Regions from separate parts of the Enterobacter sp. UPMP2060 genome, predicted to be linked through region 3. Evidence: predicted binding sites of a transcription regulator. Region 3 holds the regulator's gene; each other region holds the start of a gene.
What was found. The regulator LexA, encoded in region 3, represses DNA repair genes until DNA is damaged. The targets are predictions, from matches to a motif close to TNCTGTATGTACATACAGNA.

Region 1 (5,249 bases), on a different contig from region 3:
ATGAACGGGATTTCAGTACGGTACAGGCCAATACCGTCGATGCGGCTGCCAAGCTTTTCTTCATGCTCAGGGCTTAAACCGGCGTTGAGCATGACTTTGATCCGCTCACCGCTCTTAAGCTGTGCGGGCAGGTTAACGTCATCTTCCGCCAGCTTGCTTAATTCATTCTCTTCGCTTATAAGACGCTGGTATTCCTGGAGCAGAACTGGCTCAGGATCGACCAGCAGCTCACCGCGATAGCCGTCAACTACCAGTGTACGGCGGTGCAGTACCGACGGCTGGATATCCGCCCCCATAACGGTTGGGATACCCAGCGCGCGCACCATAATGGCGGCATGCGAGTTGGCGGCGCCATCGCGCACCACCACACCGGCCAGCCTGTCCTGAGGCAGTTCAGCCAGCGTCGTTGCCGAGAGCTCATCGGCGACCAGAACAAACCGTTTTGGCCAGGCATTCGGCCCCTGAATGGTGTCATCGAGATGGAACAGCAGACGCTGTCCCAGGGCGCGGAGATCTCCAGCCCTTTCTTTCAGGTAACCGTCGGTCAGTGCCGCAAATTGGTCGGCAAATTTTTCGATGACCTTCTTAACCGCCCACTCTGCGACCGAGCCTTTATCCACTTCCGCAAACAGCTCACGACGCAGACGCGCGTCGGAGAGCAGGTGCGAATAGAGGTCGAAGATGGCCGCCGTCTCTTTCTGTGCGCCTGCGGCAAAGCGCTTGCTGTAACGACGAAATTCATTCGCCGCCTCTTCCAGCGCGGCGGTAAGACGCTCTCGCTCAAGCGCTTCATCAAGCGTTGAGGCTTCGTAAACCTGCTCCATCAGCGGCAGCGTGGCGTCCATCCAGCCTTCCGCAATCGCTACGCCTGGTGATGCCGGAAGGGCACGAATGCGCGTATGGCGATACTGACCAAAGAGCGCGGCAAGCTGGGACTGGGAGAGGATCGCCGCCATCTGAGTGGCCAGCGTGACGAGGAAAGACTCTTCGCTTTCATCGTACTGACGTAGCTCGCGCTGCTGGACAACCAGCACGCCAAGCAGCTGGCGACGCTGGATAATCGGCACGCCAAGGAAAGCGCGAAAGCGCTCTTCTTTTACGGAAGGGATGTATTTAAAGCTGGGGTGTTTTTGCGCGTCAGCAAGGTTGATGGGTTCAGCCAGCCGCCCAACCAGGCCCACGATACCTTCATCAAATGCGAGCGTGACGGTGCGTCCACGTGGTTTTTTCAAACCACGGGTCGCCATCAGGTAATAGCAGCGCCGATCGTGGTCGGCCAGATACACCGAACAGACCTCGGTCTCCATCGCAAGACAGATGTCAGTGACCAGAATATTCAGCGCCTCGTTCAGACGCGGAGCACTGGCCACCTTCTCGACTATTTCTCGCAAGCGGGTGAGCATGATTTGCGTAGCTTAACCTCTTTTACGTCGCCAGGCAGGTGCGCTCTGCGGCTTAGGCGGGATCTCCTGAAGCTGCATTACCACACTTGCAAACTCTTTCATCACCCTACGGTAAACATCGCGTTTAAATGACACGACCTGACGAACAGGATACCAATAGCTCACCCAGCGCCAGCCATCGAACTCCGGCGTACTGCTGGTTTGCATATTGATGTCTGAATCGTTGCCCACCAACTGCAACAGAAACCACTTCTGTTTCTGGCCGATACAAACCGGCTTTGTGTCCCAACGCACCAAACGTTTCGGTAACTTGTAACGCAACCAGTTGCGGGTCGAAGCCAGGATGCGAACATCTTTTCGGCTTAAACCGACCTCTTCAAAAAGCTCCCGGTACATCGCTTGTTCTGGGGACTCTCCCGGATTGATCCCGCCTTGAGGGAACTGCCAGGAGTGCTGACCATATCGCCGGGCCCACATTACCTGGCCCTGACGATTACAAATTACTATTCCTACGTTCGGGCGGTAGCCATCGTCATCAATCACCGGACTACCCCAAACTAAACCTTATATATGAATGATTGTTTCACACTACAGGGAGGCGGTAAACCACTCTCTTACAGGGCTGCAACCTAATAACATTTGAATAACTCACAAATAAGTGCTGAGTTATAAACAGATGAGAGGTGGTGAAGGGAATTTTATTCACCTTTTCTGTGGATATAGTTGTGAAGAAGTGTCTGATTACCGATGAACAACCTCAAACGATGCAGTCTCCCCTTTTTCACCTTAATTAGATAATGCAATTATTTTCAAATAGTTAAATGTATTTCCATGAGCACAAAACAGAATATCGTGACGATCGTCACGTCAGGGATCGTCGTGCTGATGAAAGATCGAACAGCGTCGGTTTTATCCACAGATTGTGCCAATAAGTTAGTCACAATTTGTTTGAAAATTCGATTTTCATCGCACGTCAAGGCTGTAAATTGAAACAGTAGTCAGGGTTATGCCCAGTTATCCCATTTTTCTGTGGATAACATGGTGTAAGATCCTGTTCATTGTCAGTGACCAGATTTGAACAACCGGTTTTCTGAGTCTGGCAAAACGATTTCAAACCAATAAAAAAACATATAAATCATAGACATGGAATATTGGTACAGAAATAGTTAAACTCTATCCACAGGGGACAATTTCTTAGTTTATTTTTTAATCAAAAGGTTACCTTCATGCATCCGCTTACACCCTTGCTCTCACCGCCATCCAGCGAAGGTCAGTTGCTACAGCAGGCACGGCGTCTTGCAGGCTTTTCGCTTGGCGAGCTGGCGGCAATGGCAGGGCTTCAGATCCCGAAGGATCTGAAACGGGATAAAGGCTGGATCGGCATGCTGCTTGAGCTGTGGCTGGGTGCCAGCGCAGGAAGCAAACCCGAGCAGGATTTTGCAGCGCTTGGCGTGGAGTTAAAAACCATCCCTATAGACAGCCAGGGCAAGCCTCTTGAGACCACCTTCGTCTGCGTTGCGCCACTAACCGGCAACACCGGCGTGACGTGGGAAACCAGCCACGTTCGCCACAAGCTGAAGCGCGTGTTGTGGGTACCGGTCGAAGGTGAACGTCAGATCCCCCTGGCTGACCGTCGCGTTGGCGCGCCGCTGCTCTGGAGCCCGAACGACGATGAGGAGCAACAGCTGCGTCTGGACTGGGAGGAGCTGATGGACATGATTGTGCTTGGGCAGGTAGAGCGCATCACCGCCCGACACGGAGAAGTTTTACAATTGCGCCCGAAAGCGGCCAACAGCAAAGCGCTTACCGAGGCAATCGGCGCGAAGGGTGAGCCGATACTGACGTTACCGCGCGGTTTTTATCTCAAAAAGAATTTCACCGGCGCACTCCTTGCCCGTCATTTCCTGTTAAAAACATAGTTTTTTACTTATTTTGCGAGCTCTCAAACATAATCGACTGCTTTTTAAGATTTTACCGCTTCCTCAAGTCGCCATATCGGGTTAATACTAGATTATGATTTGATACGCGCCAGATGAGGACGATAACGATGAAAAAATGGGCAGTGTTAGTTTCAGCAGTCGGTTTAGCGTTTGCCGTATCGGGCTGTAGCAGCGATTACGTCATGGCGACAAAAGATGGTCGAATGATCCTGACCGACGGCAAACCCGAAGTCGACGATGATACCGGTCTGGTCAGCTACCGCGACCAGGAAGGCAATAAAATGCAGATCAATCGCGACGAAGTATCGCAAATTATCGAGCGATAAACAGATAAAGGTCAGTCGCTTGCTGGCCTTTTTGATTTTTTTCTTCCCCTTTTGCTTCCCCTCTGCCATGTTTATATTCCTTTGTCGGGCACGCCCTGACGCGGTCTATAAGTCTACTGAGGAAGCCGGCTATGCATTATCACCGTATCCCCCACAGCGCTCTGGAAATTAGCCAACTGGGGTTGGGCACGATGACATTTGGTGAACAAAACAGCGAAGCCGATGCCCATGCACAACTCGATTACGCCGTCAGCCAGGGGATTAACCTGATTGATGTCGCGGAGATGTACCCTGTTCCGCCACGTCCTGAAACGCAGGGACTTACCGAAACCTACGTCGGTAACTGGCTGGCAAAACGCGGCAACCGTGAAAAGCTGGTGATTGCCTCAAAAGTCAGTGGCCCCGCGCGCAACAACGATACCGGGATCCGCCCGAATCAGATCCTCGATCGCAAGAATATCCGCGCCGCACTGGACGCCAGCCTGAAGCGCCTGCAAACCGACTATCTCGACCTGTATCAGGTGCACTGGCCGCAGCGGCCAACCAACTGCTTTGGTAAGCTCGGCTACAGCTGGAATGAGAGCGCCCCCGCCGTAACGCTGCTGGAAACGCTGGAAGCGCTGACCGAGTGCCAGCGCGCGGGAAAAATCCGCTACATTGGCGTCTCTAACGAAACGGCCTTTGGCGTAATGCGCTATCTGCACCTGGCAGATAAACACGATCTGCCGCGTATCGTCACCATCCAGAACCCGTACAGCCTTCTTAACCGTAGCTATGAGGTGGGTCTGGCCGAAGTGACGCAATATGAAGAAGTGGAACTGCTCGCCTATTCTTGTCTCGGCTTTGGCACGCTGACGGGGAAATACCTGAACGGCGCGAAACCGGCCGGGGCGAGAAATACCCTCTTTAGCCGCTTTACCCGCTACAGCGGCGAGCAGACACAGAAAGCCGTTGCAGCCTATGTGGATATCGCAAAGCGTCACGGTCTTGACCCTGCACAGATGGCGCTGGCCTTCGTGCGTCGTCAGCAGTTTGTTGCCAGCACCCTGCTGGGCGCGACCACAATGGAACAGTTGAAAACCAATATTGAGAGTTTCCATCTGAACCTGAGTGAAGAGGTGTTAGCGGAGATTGAAGCGGTGCATCAGGTTTATACGTATCCTGCGCCGTAATAAAAGCAAAACGGCAACGCACGTTGCCGTTTTTAGGGTTTGCTCCCTCTCCCTGTGGGAGAGGGCCGGGGTGAGGGCATCAGGCCGCACTTATCAGCGCCGACGTTGCCAGACCCACAATCCCGCAATCGCCAGCGCAAACAGCCCACCAAACCCGACGCCAATCCCCACCACCGGCACACCCACTTTTACCGCCAGCGAGTAGAGCCCCAGCATTAATAACATTGCCAGGTTTTCACCCAGGTTTTGTACCGCGATGGCGTTCCCCGCCCCGACGGTCTGCTTGCCACGTTCCTGCAGTAACGCGTTCAGCGGCACCACGAAGAAACCGCCCAGAATACCAATCAGGATGAGGAGGACATACGCAGGCAATAATGCATGTTGCAACGAGAAAATAAGTACCACGAC
Region 2 (5,249 bases), on a different contig from region 3:
GGTCGAGATCGGCCAGCACCTGCGCGTCCGGGACTTTACTGACCAGGTTGCTGAGCAGTGTTGGAATATCGCTGTAGTCGTTCGGATCGCCCTGACGGAAGTAGAGCTCTGGCGCAACGGCCAGATACCCTTCCAGCGCCAGTCGGCGGCAGAGGTCGCGAATGTGTTCGTGAACACCAAATATCTCCTGAATCACAATCACGATGGGCAGCGGACCGTCTGCCGATTTTGGCCGTGCGTGATAAGCAGGCATATTCTCCCCCTGCGAGGGAATGGAGGTCTCGCCCGCGGTAATTGCCGCTTCTGGCGTCGACACGATGGTTGAAGCATGTGGGGCCGCAGCAGGTGCAAAACCGGTTTTTTCAGTCATGGCATTCTCCGTACCAATGAGTTAGCGCAAAGGTAAATATAGACACCAGGTTAACAACTCACAGTGCCTTAAACGGTCTATCTTTTGTGCAGCACCTGGCGATATAACTTGTTAATGTGATGTGAATCACTTTTTTATGGAAATTCAATGTAATCATTTTCATTCATGGTGAGGTGTGTCACGAAAATATGCTTACTGCTTCTGTAAAGTACCGTTTTACTTCTTCTGACTAACCGACCCACAGAGGAGTCACCTATGTCTAAGTCTGATGTTTTTCATCTCGGCCTCACCAAAAACGATTTACAAGGGGCTACGCTCGCTATCGTCCCTGGCGATCCTGAGCGTGTGGAAAAGATCGCCGCGCTGATGGATAAGCCGGTCAAGCTGGCTGCCCATCGTGAGTTCACCACCTGGCGCGCAGAGCTGGATGGCAAAGCGGTGATCGTGTGCTCTACCGGTATTGGTGGTCCGTCTACGTCTATTGCTGTTGAAGAGCTGGCACAGCTGGGCATCCGTACTTTCCTGCGTATTGGTACCACTGGCGCTATCCAGCCGCACATCAACGTCGGCGACGTGCTGGTCACGACCGCGTCCGTTCGTCTGGACGGCGCAAGCCTACACTTTGCACCGATGGAATTCCCGGCAGTGGCTGATTTCGAATGCACCACCGCGCTGGTTGAAGCTGCGAAATCCGTGGGCGCAACCACCCACGTGGGCGTCACCGCCTCTTCCGACACCTTCTACCCGGGCCAGGAGCGTTACGACACCTTCTCAGGCCGCGTGGTAAGCCGTTTCAAAGGCTCAATGGAAGAGTGGCAGTCCATGGGCGTGATGAACTACGAAATGGAATCCGCAACGCTGCTGACCATGTGCGCAAGCCAGGGTCTGCGTGCCGGTATGGTGGCGGGCGTGATCGTCAACCGCACCCAGCAGGAGATCCCGAACGCCGAAACCATGAAGCAGACCGAAAGTCATGCAGTGAAAATCGTGGTGGAAGCAGCGCGTCGCCTGATCTAATCCTCTCTTCTGAAATCAAAGGCCGACGCGTTCGGCCTTTATTTTTTGCGTAGCGCCTCGCAGGAAAACCCTTTAAAACTGGACGTTTATACAGCACAATTCTATTTTGTGCGGGTAATACGTTGATGCAGGGGGCATTGTGGATATCTCGATCCTGATTTACGCGGTGATTGCGCTGGTGGGCTTAGGGATTGGCTGGCTGATTTCCAGCTACCAGCATGCGCAGCAGAAGGCCGACCAGTTGGCCGAGCGAGAAGAGATGGTCGCCGATTTAAGCGCGGCAAAACAGCAGCTTGCTTTGAGCGAACACTGGCGCGACGAGTGCGAACTGCTCAACAACGAGCTGCGTAACCTGCGAGACATTAACACCTCGCTGGAGGCCGATCTCCGCGAAGTCACTACCCGCCTTGAATCCACCCAGCTGCATGCGGAAGACAAAATCCGCCAGATGATCAACAGCGAGCAGCGCCTCAGCGAACAGTTTGAGAACCTCGCCAACCGAATTTTTGAGCACAGCAACCGCCGCGTTGACGAACAGAACCGCCAGAGCCTGAACAGCCTGCTGACGCCGCTGCGCGAACAGCTGGACGGTTTTCGTCGTCAGGTGCAGGACAGCTTTGGTCAGGAAGCCCGCGAGCGACACACGCTGGCGCATGAGATTCGCAATCTTCAGCAGCTGAATGCGCAAATGGCGCAGGAAGCGGTCAACCTGACCCGCGCGCTGAAAGGGGATAACAAAATCCAGGGCAACTGGGGAGAAGTGGTGCTGACCCGCGTGCTGGAGGCCTCTGGTCTGCGCGAAGGATACGAATACGAAACGCAGGTGAGTATCGAAAACGATGCCCGCTCTCGCATGCAGCCGGATGTGATTGTGCGGTTGCCGCAGGGTAAAGATGTGGTGATTGACGCCAAAATGACGCTGGTGGCGTATGAACGCTACTTTAATGCGGACGATGACTACACCCGCGAGTCTGCGCTGCAGGAGCACATTGCCTCCGTGCGTAATCATATTCGCCTGCTTGGCAGAAAAGACTACCAGCAGCTGCCGGGTCTGCGCTCGCTGGACTATGTCCTGATGTTCATCCCGGTAGAACCCGCGTTCCTGCTGGCACTCGACAGACAGCCTGAACTTATCACCGAAGCGCTCAAAAATAACATTATGCTGGTCAGCCCCACCACGCTGCTGGTGGCGTTACGCACCATTGCGAACCTGTGGCGCTATGAGCACCAAAGCCGCAACGCGCAGCAGATTGCCGATCGCGCCAGCAAGCTGTACGACAAAATGCGCCTCTTCGTGGACGACATGTCTTCAGTCGGTCAGAGCCTGGATCGTGCGCAGGATAACTACCGCCAGGCGATGAAAAAACTCGCCTCCGGACGCGGCAATCTGCTGGCACAGGCTGAATCATTCCGCAGCCTGGGGGTTGAGGTTAAACGCGAGATTAATCCGGAATTGGTCGAACAGGCCACCGCCCAGGACGACGAATTTCGCCTGCGAGAAGGTTCTGATGAACAAAATACAAACAGTGAAGACAACACGTTAGCGGCGGATTTGTCACCAGACGAGACTCCAGCGCGTTTCATTCGCGGTGGTTGAAACGTAGGGCAAACGCGCCCAATCTGTTACACTTCACGAACATTTTACTGATAAGCAGGCTCTGAGATGGCTGACGATTCACAAGACACAACGCACTTTGGCTTTCAGACTGTCGCCAAAGCGCAGAAAGCTGACATGGTGGCCCACGTATTTCATTCCGTGGCGGCGAAGTACGATGTGATGAATGACCTGATGTCGTTCGGCATTCATCGCTTGTGGAAGCGCTTCACCATTGACTGCAGCGGCGTACGTCGTGGACAAACGGTGCTGGATTTAGCCGGTGGCACGGGCGATTTAACCGCGAAATTCTCCCGTCTGGTGGGCGAAACCGGTCGCGTAGTTCTCGCCGATATTAATGACTCCATGCTGAAAATGGGACGCGAAAAGCTGCGTAACATCGGCGTGGTGGGGAATGTGGAGTATGTACAGGCAAATGCTGAAGCGCTGCCATTCCCGGACAATACCTTTGACTGCATCACGATCTCTTTCGGTCTGCGTAACGTGACCGATAAAGAAAAAGCGCTGCGCTCCATGTACCGCGTGCTGAAGCCGGGTGGACGTCTGCTGGTGCTCGAGTTCTCTAAACCGATCATTGAGCCGCTGAGCAAAGCCTACGACGCCTATTCCTTCCACGTGCTGCCGCGTATTGGTGAGCTGGTGGCTAACGACGCTGAAAGCTACCGCTATCTGGCGGAATCTATCCGTATGCACCCGGATCAGGACACATTAAAAGCCATGATGCAGGACGCGGAATTTGAGAACGTTGAATATTTCAACCTGACGGCGGGTGTCGTCGCGCTGCATCGCGGTTACAAATTCTGAGTGGAGGTGTCCCGTGCCCTTTAAACCCTTAGTCTCCGCAGGCATCGAGAATGTACTGAACGCTTTTCTGTATCGCGCCCCTGCGCTGAAAGCTGCACGTCAGCGGCTTAACGGAAAGGTATTACGTATTGTTTTAAAAGAGTTCTCGACGCCGCTTGTGCTGGTATTCAGCGAACGCCAGCTTGACGTTCTGGGGGCGTGGGAAGGTGAAGCCGACTGCTCGGTCATCACGCACATGAGCGTGCTGCCAAAACTGCGCGATCGCCAGCAATTAACGGCGCTTATCCGCAGCGGTGAGCTGGAAGTGGAAGGCGACATTCAGGTCGTGCAGAACTTCGTTGCGCTCACCGATCTGGCGGAGTTCGACCCGGCAGAGCTGCTCGCGCCTTTTACCGGCGACATTGCCGCCGAAGGCATCGGGAAAATCCTTCATGGTGGCGCCTCCTTTGCGCGTAAAAACCTTCAGCGCCAGCAACGCTATGCGGCGGAAGTGCTGACTGAGGAGTGGCGAATGGCGCCCGGGCCACTGGAAGTTGCATGGTTTGCGGAAGAGACCGCTGCTGTTGAACGTGCGGTTGATGCGTTAACCAAACGGCTGGAAAAACTGGAGGGCAAATGACGCCTGGTGAAATTCGGCGCCTCTATTTTATTATTCGCACCTTTTTGAGCTACGGGCTCGACGAGCTTATCCCCAAAATGCGTATCACGCTGCCGCTTCGTATCTGGCGGCGGATGCTCTTCTGGATGCCCAATCGCCATAAAGGTCAACCGCTGGGTGAGCGTCTGCGCCTGGCGCTGCAGGAGCTCGGCCCGGTTTGGATTAAATTCGGACAGATGCTGTCGACCCGCCGCGATCTCTTCCCGCCTCTGATTGCCGATGAGCTTGCGATGCTGCAGGATCGCGTCGCACCGTTTGACGGCGCGCGCGCGAAAAAGCAAATTGAAGAGGCGATGGGTAATGTCCCCGTCGAGACATGGTTTGACGATTTCGATATTAAGCCACTGGCATCGGCCTCTATCGCGCAGGTGCACACCGCGCGTCTGAAAGAAAACGGCAAAGAAGTCGTTATTAAAGTCATTCGTCCGGACATCCTGCCAGTCATCAAAGCGGACATGAAGCTGATTTATCGACTGGCGCGCTGGGTGCCACGCTTGCTGCCGGACGGGCGTCGCCTTCGTCCACTGGAAGTGGTGCGGGAATATGAAAAAACGCTGATTGATGAGCTTAACCTGCTGCGTGAATCGGCGAATGCCATTCAGCTGCGTCGCAACTTTGAAAACAGCCCGATGCTCTATGTACCTGAAGTCTATTCTGACTACTGCAGCCAGAACATGATGGTGATGGAGCGTATCTACGGTATTCCGGTTTCGGATGTGGTCGCCCTGGAGAAACAGGGAACGAACATGAAGCTCCTGGCCGAACGTGGCGTACAGGTCTTCTTT
Region 3 (5,249 bases):
GGATAGGACGTCCTGCGCCCGGGCGGTAAACGCTCGTGATGGATACCAATGCGCCCGAGCCCAAGCTTGCGAGCCAACGGGGCGCCGATAGAAAAACGCTCATCGCTATCTGGATAGGTCGAATCATCCGCGCCTTCAACGTCGCGCCAGTGCCGAATACAGTCAGGTTTTTTCATTGGTTATTTCCCGGTTTGCAATGGGTCAGGTATAGCACAGACTGGCGGATCTCGGCGTTTTTACCAGAACATGATAAAGTGAGGGTTTTCCGTCCTATAACATCCGGGGTGCTAAATGGATAAGTCCACAAAAGAGCTGTTAGCGCAGGCCGAAAAGCTGTGTGCGCAACGCAATGTGCGCCTGACTCCGCAGCGCCTTGAAGTCTTACGTCTGATGAGCCTGCAGCAGGGTGCCATCAGCGCTTACGATCTGCTGGACCTGCTCCGCGAAAGCGAGCCGCAGGCGAAACCACCAACCGTGTATCGCGCCCTTGATTTCCTGCTGGAACAAGGATTCGTGCATAAAGTTGAGTCCACCAACAGCTACGTGTTGTGCCATCTGTTCGATCAGCCCACCCATACATCGGCGATGTTTATCTGCGACCGCTGCGGCGTGGTGAAAGAAGAGGCTGCGGAAGGCGTGGAAGATATTATGCATACGCTGGCGGCGAAAATGGGTTTTGCCCTGCGTCATAACGTGATTGAAGCGCACGGACTGTGCTCTGCCTGCGTGGAAGTGGAAGCCTGCCGCCATCAGGACGCATGTCAGCACGACCACTCTATTCTTGTGAAGAAAAAACCGCGTTAGCAGTAGTAAAAGCAAAGGCGGCTCATGGCCGCCCTCAGGGTGTACTTCCTTGTACTTGCGGGTATAGCCCGGTTACCAGCGGTAGTCGTTGCGTTTTTCCCAGTCGCCCACTTCTTTTTCCGCCTGGTCTTTTGCGTAGCCGTAACGCTCCTGGATTTTACCGACAAGCTGATCGCGTTTACCTTCAATGACGGTCATATCGTCATCGGTCAGCTTACCCCACTGTTCTTTCGCTTTACCCTTGAACTGCTTCCAGTTGCCGCCGATTTCGTCTTTATTCATCATCGTGTCCTCTTAGTTAAGCGTCGGGTCGTAACGTCCGTTACGTTCTTTTCTGCTGGACGTGATAATTATTGTAGTTAAGGATTCGGCAGTTGATTTGATATTCGGAATCTTTAACCGTCACGATATATCGTGACGTGAAGGGAACCAGGTATCGTTTTGCCAGTGGCGGTGCCAGATAAAAGCCAGCGATATCCCTCGCAGCGAGAGGAAAACGGCCAGGGCCAGCCACAAACCGTGATTACCCAGCCAGGGAAGCGTCAGCAGCGTCAGACCAAACCCGGCCGCCGCGACCGCCATGCTGTTACGCATTTCCGCTCCGCGCGTCGCACCAATAAACATGCCGTCCAGCAGATAACACCAGACGCCGACCACCGGTAAGATGACTTGCCAGATGAGATAGTGACTCGCCAGCTCGCGCAGCGCAGGAAGAGACGTAAGCAACGCGACAATTTGCTCACCAAAGCAGGCGTAAACCAGGCCGAACACCAGCGCCACCAGCCCAGACTGGCGGCAGGCTGCCCGCCAGACGTCCCTAAGCTGCCCGCTTTCGCGCGCCCCGTACGCCTGCCCGGAATGCGCTTCTACCGCATAGGCAAATCCGTCCAGCGCGTAGGCGGTAAAGGTCAGCAGCGTCATCAATACCGCGTTGACCGCGACGATTTCTGGCCCCTGTCGGGCCCCGAAAACCGTCAGCGCGCCGAAGCAGAGCTGAAGCAGCAGCGAGCGCAGCATGATGTCACGATTGAGCGCCAGCAGCTTACGGATATTGCCGCGCCATGCGGTTTTGAGCAGCGCCAGGGAGATCCCGCGCATCGCCAGCACGCGCCAGACCATCCACAGACCGATAATCAAGGTTCCGTATTCGGCAATCGCCGTCGCCAGCGCCGCGCCCTGCACGTTCATATGCAGGCCCATTACCAGCCAGACATCCAGCACAATGTTGAGAAGGTTGCCTGCCACCAGCAAAATCACTGGCGCACGGGCGTACTGCACGCCCAGTAGCCACCCCAGCAGAACCAGGTTTGCCAGCGAGGCGGGCGCGCTGAGCCAGCGAATTTCAAGGAAACGGCGCGCCTGAGCCAGTACCGCCTCGCTGCCGCCGACAACATGGAGCGCAAGGTCGATCAGGGGCGTACGTAATAAAACGATTAACACTCCCGCGCCAAGCGCAAGGATCAGCGGCTGGACCAGCGCGCGCGCCAGACGCAGCGGATCTTTTGCACCATAAGCCTGTGCCGTGAGCCCGGTGGTGCTCATGCGCAAAAAGAGCAGCAGCATAAACAGGAAGCTGGTTGCCGTCGCGCCAATCGCCACGCCGCCAAGATAAACAGGCGAATCAAGATGACCAATAACGGCAGTATCGACCAGCCCCAGCAAGGGCACGGTGATATTGGAGAAAATCATCGGCAGAGCGAGACGCCACAATGCCTTATCTGATTCCGTCAGCAGTGACATGAAAAATACCGGGAGTGGAGAATGAAGCAGGCTACAGCGGCGCCATAGCCTGTCAGGAAGAGATTACAGCCATTCACCGTTGCGAATGACCCCAACCGCCAGTCCTTCGATAGAGAAGTTGTGTTCGCGGAGATCGACCACAATCGGGGAGAACTCGTTGTTTTCAGGCAGCAGCTGAACGGTGTTACCCTGTTTTTTCAGACGCTTGACGGTAACTTCATCATCAATGCGCGCGACAACTACCTGGCCGTTACGCACATCCTGCGTTTTGTGCACCGCAAGCAGATCGCCATCAAGAATACCGATGTCTTTCATCGACATACCGCTAACGCGCAGCAGGAAATCTGCGCTCGGTTTGAACATGCCAGGATCGACCTGGTAGTGGCCTTCAATATGTTGCTGTGCCAGTAAAGGCTCACCGGCGGCAACACGGCCTATCAGCGGAATGCCCGTCTCTTCTTCCACCAGCAGGCGGATACCGCGTGACGCGCCTGAAACAATCTCAATCACGCCTTTACGCGCCAGCGCTTTCAGGTGTTCTTCGGCAGCATTCGGAGAACGGAAGCCCAGACGCTGCGCGATTTCCGCACGCGTGGGTGGCATACCCGTCTGGCCGATATGATCCCGGATGAGATCAAACACCTCTTGCTGCCTGGTCGTTAACGCTTTCATTCCGCCCCCTGGGTGTATATACAGTTATGCTGTGAGTATATACAGTCAAAGGCGATTTTGGAACCAAAAACTGCACAAAAAACCAGGGACTTAATTATTCCTCGAGGCTCATCGGAAATGCGACCAAAGCAGCGTGACCCAGGTGATAACGGCAGTGATAATCGCCAGCAACACGGCAGCAGAGCCCATGTCTTTTGCGCGGCCAGAAAGCTCGTGGAAATCTGAACCAATGCGATCAACAACGGCTTCAATAGCGCTATTAAGAATTTCCACTATCATCACCAGAAGCACGGAACCGATTAGAAGTACGCGGGTAATAGCATCAACATCAAGGAAACAGGCGATGATCACCGCGATGATAGCGGCGACGCCCTCCTGGCGAAAGGCGGCTTCGTTGATCCACGCGGCACGGAAACCTTTCCATGAATAGCCGGCGGCTTTGATGATACGCGTTAACCCAGTGGTATTATTGGCCATTAAAAGAACCTTTTATGAAAAAAAGCGTCAGTAACAGGAACTGTAGCGCGTTTCGCTACAGCCTGAAGTATGACGGGTAACAACAGAAATTTTGCGCGCTTTCTGTTATCCTTGCGCCGCAATTGCATTATTAACCAGAGGCTTTACATCGTTTATGTCCGGCTGGCCACGAATTTACTACAAATTACTTAATTTACCATTAAGCATCCTGGTAAAAAGCAAGTCTATCCCAGCAGAACCCGCGCTGGAATTGGGGCTCGATACCTCGCGTCCTATTATGTACGTTTTGCCTTATAACTCGAAGGCAGACTTACTGACGCTTCGCGCCCAGTGTCTGGCGCATGACTTACCGGACCCGCTTGAACCGCTTGAAGTTGACGGTACGCTGCTGCCGCGCTACGTGTTCATTCACGGTGGACCGCGCGTGTTTACCTACTACACGCCAAAAGAAGAGTCCATCAAGCTGTTCCACGACTATCTTGACCTGCACCGCAGCAACCCCGATCTGGATGTGCAGATGGTGCCGGTGTCGGTGATGTTTGGTCGTCGTCCGGGCCGTGAAAAAGGTGAAGAGAACCCGCCGCTGCGCATGCTTAACGGCATCCAGAAGTTCTTCGCGGTCTCCTGGCTGGGACGCGACAGCTTTGTGCGTTTCTCCCCTTCCGTTTCGCTGCGTCGTATGGCGGACGAGCACGGTACCGACAAGATCATCGCGCAAAAACTGGCGCGCGTGGCGCGTATGCACTTCGCGCGCCAGCGCCTCGCTGCCGTAGGGCCGCGTCTCCCGGCGCGTCAGGATCTGTTCAACAAGCTTTTGGCCTCCAAAGCGATTGCCCGCGCCGTTGAAGACGAAGCGCGCAGCAAGAAAATATCGCATGAGAAAGCCCAGCAGAACGCCATTGCGCTGATGGAAGAGATTGCAGCGAACTTCTCTTACGAGATGATTCGCCTGTCCGATCGTATTCTCGGCTTTACCTGGAACCGCCTGTATCAGGGCATCAACGTTCATAATGCCGAACGTGTGCGTCAGCTGGCGCACGATGGCCATGAGATCGTCTATGTTCCCTGCCACCGCAGCCACATGGACTACCTGCTTCTTTCCTACGTGCTCTATCACCAGGGGCTGGTACCGCCGCACATTGCTGCCGGTATCAACCTGAATTTCTGGCCAGCAGGTCCGATTTTCCGCCGCCTGGGCGCGTTCTTTATCCGTCGCACCTTCAAGGGCAACAAGCTTTACTCCACCGTGTTCCGCGAGTATCTGGGCGAGCTGTTCAGCCGCGGCTATTCCGTGGAGTACTTCGTGGAGGGCGGTCGTTCCCGTACCGGACGTCTGCTTGATCCGAAGACCGGCACGCTGTCGATGACCATTCAGGCGATGCTGCGCGGAGGAACCCGTCCAATCACGCTGGTGCCAATCTACATTGGCTATGAGCACGTGATGGAAGTGGGCACGTACGCCAAAGAGCTGCGCGGTGCGACCAAAGAGAAAGAGAGCCTGCCGCAGATGCTGCGCGGCTTGAGCAAGCTACGCAATCTCGGTCAGGGCTACGTGA

Region 1: the regulator LexA is predicted to act here: its motif matches at 2,381-2,400, upstream of mutH (DNA mismatch repair endonuclease MutH).
Region 2: the regulator LexA is predicted to act here: its motif matches at 1,464-1,483, upstream of rmuC (DNA recombination protein RmuC).

The regions. Positions count from the first base shown of each region.
Region 1 covers NZ_JBSKJQ010000006.1:223,635-228,883, forward strand. The annotation lists gene ptsP (phosphoenolpyruvate--protein phosphotransferase) at 1-1,403, opposite strand, end outside; gene rppH (RNA pyrophosphohydrolase) at 1,416-1,946, opposite strand; gene mutH (DNA mismatch repair endonuclease MutH) at 2,630-3,322, shown strand; gene ACWKXN_RS14690 (YgdI/YgdR family lipoprotein) at 3,451-3,669, shown strand; gene ACWKXN_RS14695 (NADP(H)-dependent aldo-keto reductase) at 3,801-4,841, shown strand; gene lplT (lysophospholipid transporter LplT) at 4,935-5,249, opposite strand, start outside.
Region 2 covers NZ_JBSKJQ010000015.1:14,227-19,475, reverse strand. The annotation lists gene ACWKXN_RS20570 (dienelactone hydrolase family protein) at 1-370, opposite strand, end outside; gene udp (uridine phosphorylase) at 626-1,387, shown strand; gene rmuC (DNA recombination protein RmuC) at 1,527-2,984, shown strand; gene ubiE (bifunctional demethylmenaquinone methyltransferase/2-methoxy-6-polyprenyl-1,4-benzoquinol methylase UbiE) at 3,051-3,806, shown strand; gene ubiJ (ubiquinone biosynthesis protein UbiJ) at 3,820-4,425, shown strand; gene ubiB (ubiquinone biosynthesis regulatory protein kinase UbiB) at 4,422-5,249, shown strand, end outside.
Region 3 covers NZ_JBSKJQ010000011.1:68,625-73,873, forward strand. The annotation lists gene ACWKXN_RS18465 (cupin domain-containing protein) at 1-176, opposite strand, end outside; gene zur (zinc uptake transcriptional repressor Zur) at 292-804, shown strand; gene ACWKXN_RS18475 (CsbD family protein) at 877-1,086, opposite strand; gene dinF (MATE family efflux transporter DinF) at 1,207-2,544, opposite strand; gene lexA (transcriptional repressor LexA) at 2,608-3,216, opposite strand; gene ACWKXN_RS18490 (diacylglycerol kinase) at 3,325-3,693, opposite strand; gene plsB (glycerol-3-phosphate 1-O-acyltransferase PlsB) at 3,848-5,249, shown strand, end outside.